DNA from 4 places in the Buttiauxella ferragutiae genome. Region 3 is predicted to be linked to each of the others. Evidence: predicted binding sites of a transcription regulator. Region 3 holds the regulator's gene; each other region holds the start of a gene.
The links. Region 3 encodes LexA, which represses DNA repair genes until DNA is damaged. Its sites were predicted from a motif close to TNCTGTATGTACATACAGNA; they were not measured.
Positions count from the first base shown of each region.

Region 1: a site for LexA is predicted at 2,107-2,126, ahead of mutH (DNA mismatch repair endonuclease MutH). Genes of this name have one in related genera too.
Region 2: a site for LexA is predicted at 1,643-1,662, ahead of rmuC (DNA recombination protein RmuC). Genes of this name have one in related genera too.
Region 4: a site for LexA is predicted at 2,027-2,046, ahead of dinG (ATP-dependent DNA helicase DinG). Genes of this name have one in related genera too.

Region 1 covers NZ_CP093332.1:947,352-950,511, forward strand. The annotation lists gene MNO13_RS04290 (NADP(H)-dependent aldo-keto reductase) at 1-680, opposite strand, end outside; gene MNO13_RS04295 (YgdI/YgdR family lipoprotein) at 836-1,054, opposite strand; gene mutH (DNA mismatch repair endonuclease MutH) at 1,187-1,873, opposite strand; gene rppH (RNA pyrophosphohydrolase) at 2,560-3,090, shown strand; gene ptsP (phosphoenolpyruvate--protein phosphotransferase) at 3,103-3,160, shown strand, end outside.
Region 2 covers NZ_CP093332.1:5,072,876-5,076,035, forward strand. The annotation lists gene ubiE (bifunctional demethylmenaquinone methyltransferase/2-methoxy-6-polyprenyl-1,4-benzoquinol methylase UbiE) at 1-73, opposite strand, end outside; gene rmuC (DNA recombination protein RmuC) at 165-1,598, opposite strand; gene udp (uridine phosphorylase) at 1,734-2,495, opposite strand; gene MNO13_RS23330 (dienelactone hydrolase family protein) at 2,753-3,160, shown strand, end outside.
Region 3 covers NZ_CP093332.1:4,967,564-4,970,723, forward strand. The annotation lists gene dinF (MATE family efflux transporter DinF) at 62-1,396, opposite strand; gene lexA (transcriptional repressor LexA) at 1,465-2,073, opposite strand; gene MNO13_RS22860 (diacylglycerol kinase) at 2,182-2,550, opposite strand; gene plsB (glycerol-3-phosphate 1-O-acyltransferase PlsB) at 2,677-3,160, shown strand, end outside.
Region 4 covers NZ_CP093332.1:3,702,630-3,705,789, reverse strand. The annotation lists gene MNO13_RS17145 (MerR family transcriptional regulator) at 1-700, opposite strand, end outside; gene MNO13_RS17140 (ribosomal protein uL16 3-hydroxylase) at 797-1,918, opposite strand; gene dinG (ATP-dependent DNA helicase DinG) at 2,059-3,160, shown strand, end outside.

The DNA.
Region 1 (3,160 bases), 1.3 Mb from region 3:
CCTTCACGCTGAGTGATCTCCGCCAGCCCCACTTCAAAGCTGCGGTTTACCAGACTGTACGGGTTTTGGATGGTGACAATGCGCGGTAAATCATGTTTTTCAGCCAGTTGCAGGTAACGCATAACGCCCCACGGCGTTTCGTTGGATACACCGATGTAGCGGATTTTCCCGGCACGCTGGAACTCAGTCAGTGCTTCCAGGGTTTCAAGCAATGTGACCGGCACTGCGTTATCGGTCCACGTATAACCCAGCTTGCCAAAGCAGTTGGTGGCGCGTTGCGGCCAGTGAACTTGATAGAGATCGATATAGTCGGTTTGCAGACGCTTCAGGCTGGCATCCAGCGCATCACGAATGTTCCTGCGATCCAGCATTTGGTTTGGGCGAATGCCAACATCATTATTGCGGCTCGGGCCGCTGACCTTGGTGGCAATGATCAGCTTCTCGCGATTCGCGCGCTGCTTTAGCCAGTTACCGACATAGGTCTCTGTTAACCCTTGTGTCTCCGGGCGTGGCGGGACAGGGTACATTTCTGCGACATCAATCAGGTTAACGCCCTGGTGTACTGCGTAATCAAGCTGTGCATGTGCGTCGGCTTCGCTGTTTTGCTCACCAAACGTCATGGTTCCCAACCCTAGCGTACTTATTTCAAGGGAGCTGTGGGGGATACGGTGATATTGCATAGCCGCTTTCCTTATTCTTATGTCTTATCGGTCAGGCGAGCGCCCGACAAAAAATGGACTATAAACATGGCAGAGGGGGAGCAAAAGCGGAAGAGGGTAAGTGAAGAAAAAGTGTTACAGGCCAGCGAGGCGCTGACCTTTAAAGGCTGTATTTTCTAGCGTTCAATGATTTGTGAAACATCATCGCGATTAATTTGCATCTCGTTGCCTTGCTGATCGCGATAGCTGACTAAGCCTGTGTCGTCATCGACTTTGGGTTTACCGTCAGTCAGGATCATACGGCCATCTTTGGTCGCCATCACGTAATCACTGCTACAACCGGAAACCGCAAATGCCAGACCGACAGCGGAAATAAGAACTGCCCATTTTTTCATCGTTATTCGCCTCGTGTGGTTTGGTATGACCTATACAGTCTAGTAATAACTCGACTAGCCAGAGATGATAAGCAGTAAATTCTTAAAAGAAACAGAAGGGAAGCGAGAATCTGGGGGGCAAGCCAAATAAATCTACAACGAGAAATGATTAGCTAGCAGAGCCGCTGTAAAGTTCTTTTTTAGATAAAAACCGCGTGGTAACGTCAGAATTGGTGCGCCGTCGGCACCCACCGCATCAGTTAACGCTTTACTGTTGGCAGCTTTCGGACGCAACTGCAGCACTTCACCATGGCGGGCAGTGATACGTTCGACCTGGCCCAGCACAATTAAATCCATCAACTCTTCCCAATCCAAACGTAGCTGCCGCTCTTCCTCTGCTGAAGGTGCCCACAATAATGGTGAGCCGATATGCCTTTCCGCCAGCGGAATTTGCCGCTCTCCTTCAACAGGGATCCACAGCACGCGTTTTAGCTTGTGGCGCACATGGCTGGTTTCCCAAACCACGCCAGTATTGCCGGTGAGTGGGGCAACACAAACAAAAGTGGTTTCCAGTGGGCGACCGAGTCTATCAACCGGGATCGTTTTTAATTCGATACCTAGTGCTGCGAAATCTTGCTCGGGTTTGCTCCCAGCACTGGCACCCAGCCACAATTCAAGTAGAACTCCGATCCAACCTTTGTCACGTTTCAGATCTTTAGGGATCGGCAAATCGGCTAACGTCGCCAATTCACCCAGCGTATATCCCGCGAGTTTCTGGGCTTGAGCCAGTAAAATCTGTTCGTTTTCTGGAGGGTTAAGTAAAGGACGAAGTGCTTCCATTGTGCCTGATTGCCGATCGGTTAAAAAATGAACGTGGTTTACCCACAAGATGGAAATAGTTTAGCGTGTCGGGGGTAAGAATGGCAATGTACTGATTTTGAATCATTTTTATCGTCAAAAAGGAGATGTTTTGGATTCTGTAAAAACCTTTTCCCATTCTGGTCACTGGCAATGAACAGGATCTTACACTGGGTTATCCACAGAAAAATGGGATAACTGGTAAAAAAGCTCACTACTGGTTCGATTTACAGCCTTGACTGGGGGGTAAAACCCATTTTTTCACCAGTTTGTGACTAACTTGTTGGCACAATCTGTGGATAAAAACGTCATTGGTCGATCTTTCATCAGTGTGAGATTCTGGCATGTGATGATCATCACACTTCCTGGGTGTAAGTTGATTTATCATTGGTTATCTAACTGAAATTTATGTTTTTTTTATTTATGAAAATCACGATGAATTTAGACTTATCCTAAGTTGTCCCGAGAGTATCAGGTAGTTCTTCACAGTTATATCCACAGAAAAAGTGAATAAACCCCATGCTCCAAACTGGCTAATGTTTATAACTCGGTCATATTTTGTGAGTTATTCAATTGTTATTCCTTCTTGCAACCGTTACACAGTGGTTTACCGTCTAGCGCTTGTATGAAACAATCGCCCTAATCTAAGTTTGTTTTGAGGTAGTCCGGTGATCGATGATGATGGCTACCGCCCGAATGTTGGTATCGTAATCTGTAATCGGCAGGGTCAAGTGATGTGGGCCAGGCGTTTTGGTCAACATTCCTGGCAGTTTCCGCAAGGTGGCATCAATCCTGGCGAATCCCCGGAACAGGCAATGTACCGGGAGCTTTTCGAGGAAGTGGGGTTACAGCGAAAAGATGTCCGAATACTCGCCTCGACCCGAAACTGGTTACGTTACAAGTTACCTAAACGTTTGGTGCGTTGGGACACAAAGCCGGTTTGTATCGGCCAGAAACAAAAATGGTTTCTCTTGCAGTTGATCAGCAGCGATAACGATATCAATATGCAAACCAGTAGTACCCCAGAGTTTGATGGCTGGCGTTGGGTTAGCTATTGGTATCCGGTTCGTCAGGTTGTCTCCTTTAAACGCGATGTTTATCGTCGGGTGATGAAAGAGTTTGCCAGCGTCGTAATGCCGCTGCAGGAAGTTGCGCCACCACGTAATAACGCGCCTGCCTGGCGACGTAAAAGAGGTTAAGTCACGCGAAAAATGCTCACCCGTTTGCGAGAAATAGTCGAGAAGGTTGCCAGCGCTCCGCGCCTCAATG
Region 2 (3,160 bases), 110 kb from region 3:
CCATATCGGCCTTTTGTTCTTTCGCTACAGTGCGAAAACCAAAGTGTGTTGTTTCCTGGGATTCTTCAACCATCTCAATGCCTGCTTATCCAAAAAATGTTCATGAAGTGTAACAGAACGAGCCCTAAAGCCCTATGCTTCAAGCTGCAGGGATTAACCTGAACTTAACGCTCACCAACGATACGTCGGTTCTCTAAACTGTTGTCCGTGCTCTTTTCTTCGTCGTTTTCATGCTCGTGGCGAACTGAATTCTCGTCTTCTTCAAATCTGGCCTGCTCGACCAATTCTGGATTAATCTCACGTTTAACCTCAACGCCCAGCCCACGAAACGCATCGGCCTGCACGAGAATATTACCGCGTCCTGAAGAGAGCTTTTTCATCGCCTGCCGGTAGTTGTCCTGGGCTTTATCCAGGCTTTGGCCTATCGCCGACATGTCATCCACAAAGAGGCGCATTTTGTCATACAGGCGACTGGCACGTTCGGCAATTTGTTGCGCATTCCGGCTTTGATGCTCATAACGCCACAAATTGGCAACGGTTCTTAACGCCACCAGCAAGGTCGTCGGGCTAACCAGCATGATGTTATTTTTCAGGGCTTCGCTGATGAGTTCAGGCTGGCGGTCAATCGCCAGTAAAAATGCGGGTTCGACGGGGATAAACATCAAAACATAATCCAGCGAACGCAAACCCGGTAATTGCTGATAATCTTTGCGGCCCAGCATACGAATGTGGTTACGCATCGCTGCAATATGTTCGTTGAGCGCACTTTCTCGCGTTAACTCGTCGTCGCCATTGTAATAACGTTCATAGGCCACTAACGTCATCTTGGCGTCGATCACCACATCTTTACCCTGTGGCAAACGCACGATCACATCAGGCTGCATACGGCTGTTATTTTCGAGCTGAATATTCACCTGTGTTTCGTATTCATAACCTTCGCGTAAACCTGACGCCTCCAACACCCGCGTCAAGATCACTTCGCCCCAATTGCCCTGAGTTTTGTTATCCCCTTTCAGGGCTTTGGTGAGATTCAGTGCCTCTTGCGCCATTTGGGCATTCAGCTGTTGCAGGCTGCGGATTTCATGAGTCAGCGTGTGGCGTTCACGAGCCTCCTGGCCAAAACTTTCCTGGACCTGGCGGCGGAAACCATCCAGTTGCTCACGCAGCGGCGACAGTAACCCGTTCAAACTCTGGCGGTTTTGCTCTTCAACTTTGCGGCCACTTTGCTCAAAAATACGGTTAGCGAGGTTTTCAAATTGCTCGCTCAGGCGTTGTTCGCTGTTGAGCATCTGGCGATGTTTGTCATCGGCATTCAGGCGGGTTTGTTCCAGCAATGTGGAGAGTTCGCGAATATCAGCTTCTTGCGCACTGTTGATTTCGAGCTGGGTGCGTAGCTCGCGATTAAGCTGCTCACACTCCGCTTTCCAGTGCTGATTTTGCTGCAACTCTTGCCGGGCCGCAGTCAGTTCGCCGTAGATTTCTCGTTGTTCTTCATGCAGTGCGGATTGCCGCCCGGCAGCCCGCAAACTTGCCAGCAACCAACCCGTCAAAACCCCCACCAGCGTAACGCCGATGCCGAATAAAATAGAAAGATCCACAGTCACTCCTACAAGCCATGCCAAACCCCAGCAAAATAAAATTCTGCTGTATAAATGTCCAGATGAAAAGGGATTTCCTGCGAGGTGTTACGCAAAGCGTAAAAATTAAGCCGGCTTGCACCGGCTTTGGGGAAACTAGATTAAGCGGCGAGCCGCTTCCACGACGATTTTCACCGCATGGCTTTCGGTTTTCTTCATGGTCTCAGCGTTCGGGATCTCTTGCTGAGTACGGTTTACAATCACACCAGCAACCATACCCGCACGCAAGCCCTGGCTTGCACACATGGTCAGAAGGGTCGCAGATTCCATCTCGTAGTTCATCACGCCCATCTGCTGCCATTCTTCCATGGAGCCTTTGTAGCGGTTAACAACGCGGCCTGAGAAGGTGTCGTAGCGTTCCTGACCCGGGTAGAAGGTATCAGAAGATGCCGTCACGCCAATGTGCGTGGTCGCGCCGATAGATTTCGCGGCTTCAACCAGTGCGGTGGTACAAGCAAAATCTGCAACTGCTGGGAATTCCATTGGTGCAAAGTGCAGGCTGGCACCGTCAAGGCGCACAGACGCGGTGGTCACCAGAACATCACCAACATTAATATGCGGCTGAATAGCGCCTGTCGTCCCGATACGCAGGAAGGTACGAATACCCAGTTGTGCCAGTTCTTCCACAGCGATTGAAGTAGACGGGCCGCCGATACCGGTAGAGCACACGATAACTGGCTTGCCGTCTAATTCCGCACGCCAGGTAGTAAATTCACGGTGGGCAGCCAGTTTGACCGGCTTGTCCATCAGCACAGCGATTTTTTCAACTCGCTCAGGATCACCCGGGACGATGGCAAGTGTTGCCCCCTGCAGATCACTTTTGGTTAGGCCGAGGTGAAAAACATCAGACTTGGACATAACAGAACTCCTGCGTTGAATAGATTGGCTTGCGCCTCAAGAAGGTACTTTACAGAACCCCTGCAAAAAATTTCGTGACGCATTTCACTTTGAATGAAACAAATTACATCAATTTCATATTTTTTGGTGACTCCTGTCACATTTAAGCGTGCTACCTGTTCCTTTTTCAGACAGCGAAAACATTTTAGTCTGGAGATTAGCCTAAATAAATCCTGGCTATAGTTATCGCACTGCGCTAATCAAAAAGGAGAATGCTAATGAAAGAAGAACAAGCCACAGGTCATTTGCCGGGCGGGAATTTTGCGCCAGCGGCCTCCCCACCTGCTTCAACAGTACTGCATACCCCAGATGACGCAATTCAGGCCGGGGAAACCTCGATTCCCACCCGGGGCGAGAATATGCCCGCTTATCACGCCCGCCCAAAAGACGCGGCAAGTTCTTTGCCTATCGTAATTGTGGTGCAGGAAATTTTCGGTGTGCATGAACATATTCGCGACATTTGCCGCCGTCTGGCGCTGGAAGGGTATCTCGCCATCGCGCCAGAGCTTTATTTCCGTCAGGGCGATCCTAATGAGTATGCCGACATTCCAACTTTATTCAGCGGGCTGGTATCCAAAGTACCTGATGCACAAGTGCTGGCCGACCTCGATCATGTCGCCAATTGG
Region 3 (3,160 bases):
GAAGTTGTAACTAACTATGAGTTGTAACTAACTATGAGTTGTAACTAACTATGAGCTGTAACTAACCAGGAGTTCCAGCCGGAAACCAGCTGTTATCCCGCCAATGGCGACGCCAAATCCATCCCAAAGACAGTCCGCGCAAAGCCAGGAACACAGCCACGGATAACCACAGACCATGATTTCCCAGATAAGGCACGGTGAGCAACGTCAGCCCAAATCCCAATGCCGCAACCGCCATGCTGTTGCGCATTTCCGTACCTCGCGTTGCGCCAATAAACATGCCGTCCAGCAAATAACACCAGACACCAACAACGGGCAAAACAATCTGCCAGTGCAAGTAGCGGTCTGCCTGTAGCTGCAATTCAGGGATAGAGGTAAGAAGCGAAACAATGTGCTCACCAAACAGCGCATACACAGCGGCGAACATAAGAGCGACTAAGCCCGCCTGGCGACATGCAGCGCCCCATACTTCGAGCAATTGACCACGGTTTTTAGCGCCAAACGCCTGCCCGGAATGGGCTTCAACGGCATAGGCGAACCCATCGAGCGCATAGGCGGTGAAGGTTAATAGCGTCATCAACACGGCGTTAACCGCGACGATTTCGCTACCTAACCGCGCGCCAAAGATAGTGACTGAGGCGAAACAGACCTGTAGCAACAGCGAGCGCAGCATGATGTCGCGATTGAGTGCCAGCAGACGCCGCACATTCCCGCGCCAGGACTCTTTGAGCATCTCAAAGCTGATTCCGCGCAAACCCATGACCTTTTTCACCATCAGCAAACCAATGATAAACGTCGCATATTCTGCGGTGACGGTGGCGAGTGCCGCGCCCTGAACATCCATGTGTAGCCCCATAACCAGCCACACATCCAGCACGATATTCAGTACGTTTCCGACAACCAGCAAGATAACTGGCGCACGCGCATACTGAACGCCTAACAACCAGCCCAACAAGACCAGGTTGGCAAGCGAGGCTGGCGCACTAAGCCAACGTATTTCAAGGAATCGCCGGGCCTGCAACAAAACATCTTCATTGCCGCCGACGATATGCAAGGCCAGGGATATCAGCGGTTCACGCAGTAAGACGATCGCCACCCCTGCTCCTAACGCCAATAGCAAGGGCTGAACCAGTGCACGCGCTAAAGCAGAGGGATTATTGGCACCAAATGCCTGGGCAGTTAAACCGGTGGTGCTCATGCGCAAAAACAGCAACAGCATAAATAAGAAGCTGGTTGCCGTCGCACCAATAGCGACACCGCCAAGATAAACAGGGCTATCCAAATGACCAATTACCGCGGTATCAACAAGGCCCAGTAAAGGCACGGTGATGTTGGAAAAAATCATGGGTAAGGCGAGGCGCCAGAGAGCTCTGTCAGCCGTCGAGAAAAATCGCATGGCCAATCCAGGAAGAGATAAGAGAATTAAGACGATGATGCGCATTAAAGCGCATCATCTGGAGAAGTTTACAGCCAGTCGCCGTTGCGAATTACCCCAACCGCCAACCCTTCAATAGAGAAGCTATGTTCGCGCAGGTCAACCACAATAGGTTCAAATTCGCTATTTTCAGGCAGAAGATGAACGGTATTACCCTGCTGCTTTAAGCGCTTAACAGTCACTTCGTCGTCAATACGCGCCACCACAACCTGGCCGTTACGCACATCCTGAGTTTTATGAACTGCAAGCAGGTCGCCGTCCATAATACCGATGTCTTTCATAGACATCCCGCTAACGCGCAACAGGAAATCGGCATTTGGTTTAAACAGTGATGGGTCAACCTGGTAATGGCCTTCGATGTGCTGTTGTGCAAGGAGTGGTTCCCCCGCAGCAACACGCCCAACCAGCGGAATACCGGTAACTTCTTCCACCAGCAAGCGGATACCGCGCGACGCACCAGAGATAATCTCAATGACGCCTTTACGGGCAAGTGCTTTCAGGTGCTCTTCAGCGGCGTTCGGAGAACGGAACCCCAGACGTTGAGCAATCTCGGCACGAGTCGGTGGCATGCCGGTCTGGCTGATATGATCCCGAATAAGATCAAACACCTCTTGCTGCCTGGTAGTTAACGCTTTCATTCCGCCCCCTGGGTGTTTATACAGTTATGCTGTGAGTATATACAGTCAAAGGCGATTTTGGAACCACAAATTGAGCAAAAAACCAGGGACTTAACTATTCTGGAAAGATCATCGCAAATGCGGCCAAAGCAGTGTGACCCAGGTAATAACTGCGAGGATAATGGCGATTAATACGGCAGCAGACCCCATGTCCTTGGCTCGTCCTGAAAGCTCGTGGTAATCGGTACCAACACGGTCAACAAGCGCCTCGATAGCGCTATTGAGAATTTCGACAATCATGACCAGCACAACAGAACCAATCAGTAAAATACGGGTGATAGGGTCAACATCTAACCAGCAAGCGATGGCGATGGCGATGAGCGCGCTAACCCCTTCCTGGCGGAAAGCCGCTTCGTTAATCCAGGCTGCTTTGAGCCCTTTCCATGAGTAGCCTGCGGCTTTGATGATACGGGTAAGTCCAGTGGTACTGCTCGCCATTTTGGGAAACCTTTTCAAATTATTTGGGTCAATGCTTATCTATATTGCAACGCCACAGAAATCTGAGCCAGATTCTGATATTCTTGCGGCGAATTTGCATCATTAACCTGAGGCTTTACATCGTTTATGTCAGGCTGGCCAAGAATCTACTACAAATTACTTAATTTACCATTAGGCGTTCTGGTAAAGAGCAAGTCCATTCCGGCAGATCCACAAGCCGAACTGGGCTTAGATCCCACACGCCCGATTATGTATGTCCTGCCGTATAACTCCAAGGCGGACTTATTAACGCTGCGCGCACAATGTCTCGCGCATAACTTGCCCGACCCTCTCGAGCCGTTAGAAATCGACGGTGCGGTATTGCCGCGCTATGTCTTTATCCATGGCGGCCCGCGTGTTTTCACTTATTACACGCCAAAAGAAGAGTCGATCAAACTGTTCCACGATTACCTCGACTTACACCGCAGCAATCCAAATCTGGATGTGCAGATGGTGCCAGTATCGGTGATGTTTGGCCGCTCCCCTGGGCGCGAAAAAGGCGAAGTGAATCCGCCATTAAAGATGCTGAACGGCGTCCAGAAATTTTTCGCTGTTTCCTGGCTTGGGCGCG
Region 4 (3,160 bases), 1.3 Mb from region 3:
AGCAGCGCCAAAGTTCCAGCTGGTCAAGTTGACTGTGGGTCGGCGTATCGCCACACCACACCAGCAATGTTTGTTGGGCGAACAGCTCAGGGCGCAACTGGTGCAACGGATGCGCTAACACATCCACACGCCAGCCTTGTTGGATTGCCATCCACGCCGCCATCCATAAACGGGTGGTATCCGGTGTATCCCATCCAATTAATAGCGCATCTTTACCGCTGCGTTTGCGCGCGGAGGCGAGACACAGTGCAATGTAATTGATCAAGGCGCCATCCAGCAGACTGAGTAACGTGTTGAGTGTGACTTGTTGGCATTGCAGACGGCGACGAAGAGGGATGTAGAGCTGGTTGACGAGGGTTTCTGCCGGATAGTCGCGGCCAATGTCAGCCATCCAGTTTCGTAACCGGTTCGGACTGCCAGCTTGTAAATGGTGAAGCAATAGCTCCTGGCGTTCACGCCAGCCGCTTTCTCGATCCTGAAGTTCCCCACTCAGTAAGGCTTTCACCTTGCTGACTTGAACACCGTTTTCAATCCAGCGTTTGATTTCACGGATACGTTCGAGGTCGGCATCGTCAAATAATCGATGGCCGCCATCGGTACGCTGCGGTTTCAAAAGCCCGTAACGCCGTTGCCAGGCACGCAACGTTACGGGGTTGATATCACAAAGCAGAGCCACTTCACCGATTGTATAAAGCGCCATGTTATCCCCAAAGTCTACCCGGGAAACCCCCCGTATAACTGTAGTCAGTTACAAAGACTCTGGGTAATTTTTAGTTACATGGTGCAACTAAATCTGTTAATCGTCGAAATACCAATATCCTTGATTAACTAACTCAGTTAAGACGCTTACAAATTCTGGGTTCTGCAAAGCATCGCCCAGTTCGGCCTGGCTCAACAGGGTGTAACGGCACAAAGCATCAGCGGCATGCGGAACCGGCTCTTCCATCGGTTCGCTGTTGACGAAGAACTCGCCCTCGACATTCAGCACGCGCAAACCGCTCAACCGCGTCAGGCATTCGCCGCCGAGCAACGCATCAAGGATTTCCCCAGGCTGATATGGCGGCTCCGCTGGCGCAATGTCCAGCTCATGGCGCGGAGTGGTAATAAAGCGGCCAAACCACTGCTTGAAATCTTCAGGCTGGCTAATCACTTCCATCATCATGTCGCGCAGACGAGCCAGCTCATAGCCTTCAACTTTGCCCGGATGCTCGCGGCAGGTTAAATCAGGATCGCTGTAATGCTCGCCACCGAGATCGTTTTCCAGCGCGTAATCAGCAAAGCTGCTGATCAAATCGCGGCCATTTGGCCCACGGAAACCGACGGAGTAGTTGAGTGCGGTTTCATGAGTGAAACCATCGTGTGGGAAACCTGGTGGAATATACAGAATGTCACCAGGTTCCAGATCTTCATCAATGATCGGTTCAAACGGGTCAACGTGCAGCAACGCTGGATGCGGGCAGAACTGGCGCATCGGCAGTTTGTCACCGACACGCCAACGACGGCTGCCCATGCCCTGAATAATAAACACGTCATATTGGTCGATATGTGGGCCAACGCCGCCGCCAGGAACCGAGTAGGAGATCATCAGGTCATCCAGACGCCAGTCCGGTAACACACGGAATGGACGTACCAGTTCAGCCGCGGGTGCATGCCAGTGGTTAACGGCCTGTGCCAACAGCGACCAACCGGTTTCCCCCAGATTATCAAAATCTTCGAAAGGCCCGTTGGCAGCCTGCCACTGACCGTTGGTGTGGCTTACCAGGCGGCTATCCACTTCTGCTTCCATAGCAAGACCAGCTAACTCATCCGGCGTAATCGGATCGACAAAATTCGGAAACGCATTTTTCAAAATAACCGGCTTTTTCTGCCAGTATTTCGCCATAAACTCAGGCCAGTCTAAATTGAGTTGATAATCCATTTTTTGATACCAGTGGGAAGATAAACAGGCTCGATTATAGAGAGGAACCGCCCCTGGCCACTTTGTCATGCGTCAAGCCTTGCTGTAAGACTGCAAAAAGTGGGACAATAGTGGTTGTTTATACAGTAAAAGTGGTTTCCATGGCTTTGTCCTCAGCTCAAAAAGAGCAAATCGCCGCCTGGTATAAGGCGCTGCAGCAGCAGATCCCGGACTTTATTCCGCGCCCACCGCAACGGCAAATGATTGCCGAAGTGGCGAAAACGCTAGCGGGCGAAGCGGGTCGTCATCTGGCGATTGAGGCACCCACAGGTGTGGGGAAAACTCTTTCTTACCTGATCCCCGGGATCGCCATCGCCCGTGGTGAGCAAAAAACGTTAGTAGTCAGCACCGCCAACGTCGCCCTTCAGGATCAAATCTTCAGCAAAGACTTGCCGCTGCTGCGCAAAATTATCCCCGATCTCAAATTTACCGCCGCCTTTGGTCGTGGGCGTTACGTTTGCCCGCGCAACCTGTCAGCCCTGGCGACGGACAACGCTTCACAAGGTGATTTGCTGGCTTTTCTGGAAGATGAAATGGCACCGACCAGCAAAGATGAACAACAACGTTGCGCCAAACTGAAAACCGATCTTGATGCCTATAAATGGGACGGACTGCGCGACCATACTTCGCAAAATATTGAAGACGATCTCTGGCGGCGTTTAAGCACCGACAAAGCCAGCTGTCTGGGGCGCAATTGCCACTGGTATCGCGAATGCCCGTTCTTTGTGGCACGGCGTGAGATTGACGATGCGGAAGTGGTAGTAGCAAACCATTCGCTGGTGATGGCGGCTATGGAAAGCGACGCGGTGTTGCCTGAGGCAAAAAACCTGCTGCTGATTTTAGACGAAGGACATCATTTGCCGGATGTGGCCCGAGACGCGCTGGAAATGAGCGCCGAAGTCACGCCCGGTTACAGCCGTTTGCAGTTCGATCTCTTCACTAAACTGGTCGAAACCTGCATGGCGCAGTTCCGCCCGAAAAGCCCGCCACCGCTGACATCACCCGAACGTCTGACCAATCATTGTGATGAAATTTATGAACTGCTGAGTTCGTTTAACAGCATCGTTTCATTGTGGTTACCGGGCGAACAGGAAGCGGTGCACCGTTTTGAAATGGGCGTTTTGCCCGAAGAAATCATGGTGATTTGCAAACGCCTGGCGAAGCTAATGGAAGGGTTGCGCAGCCTGGCTGAAGCGCTGCTTA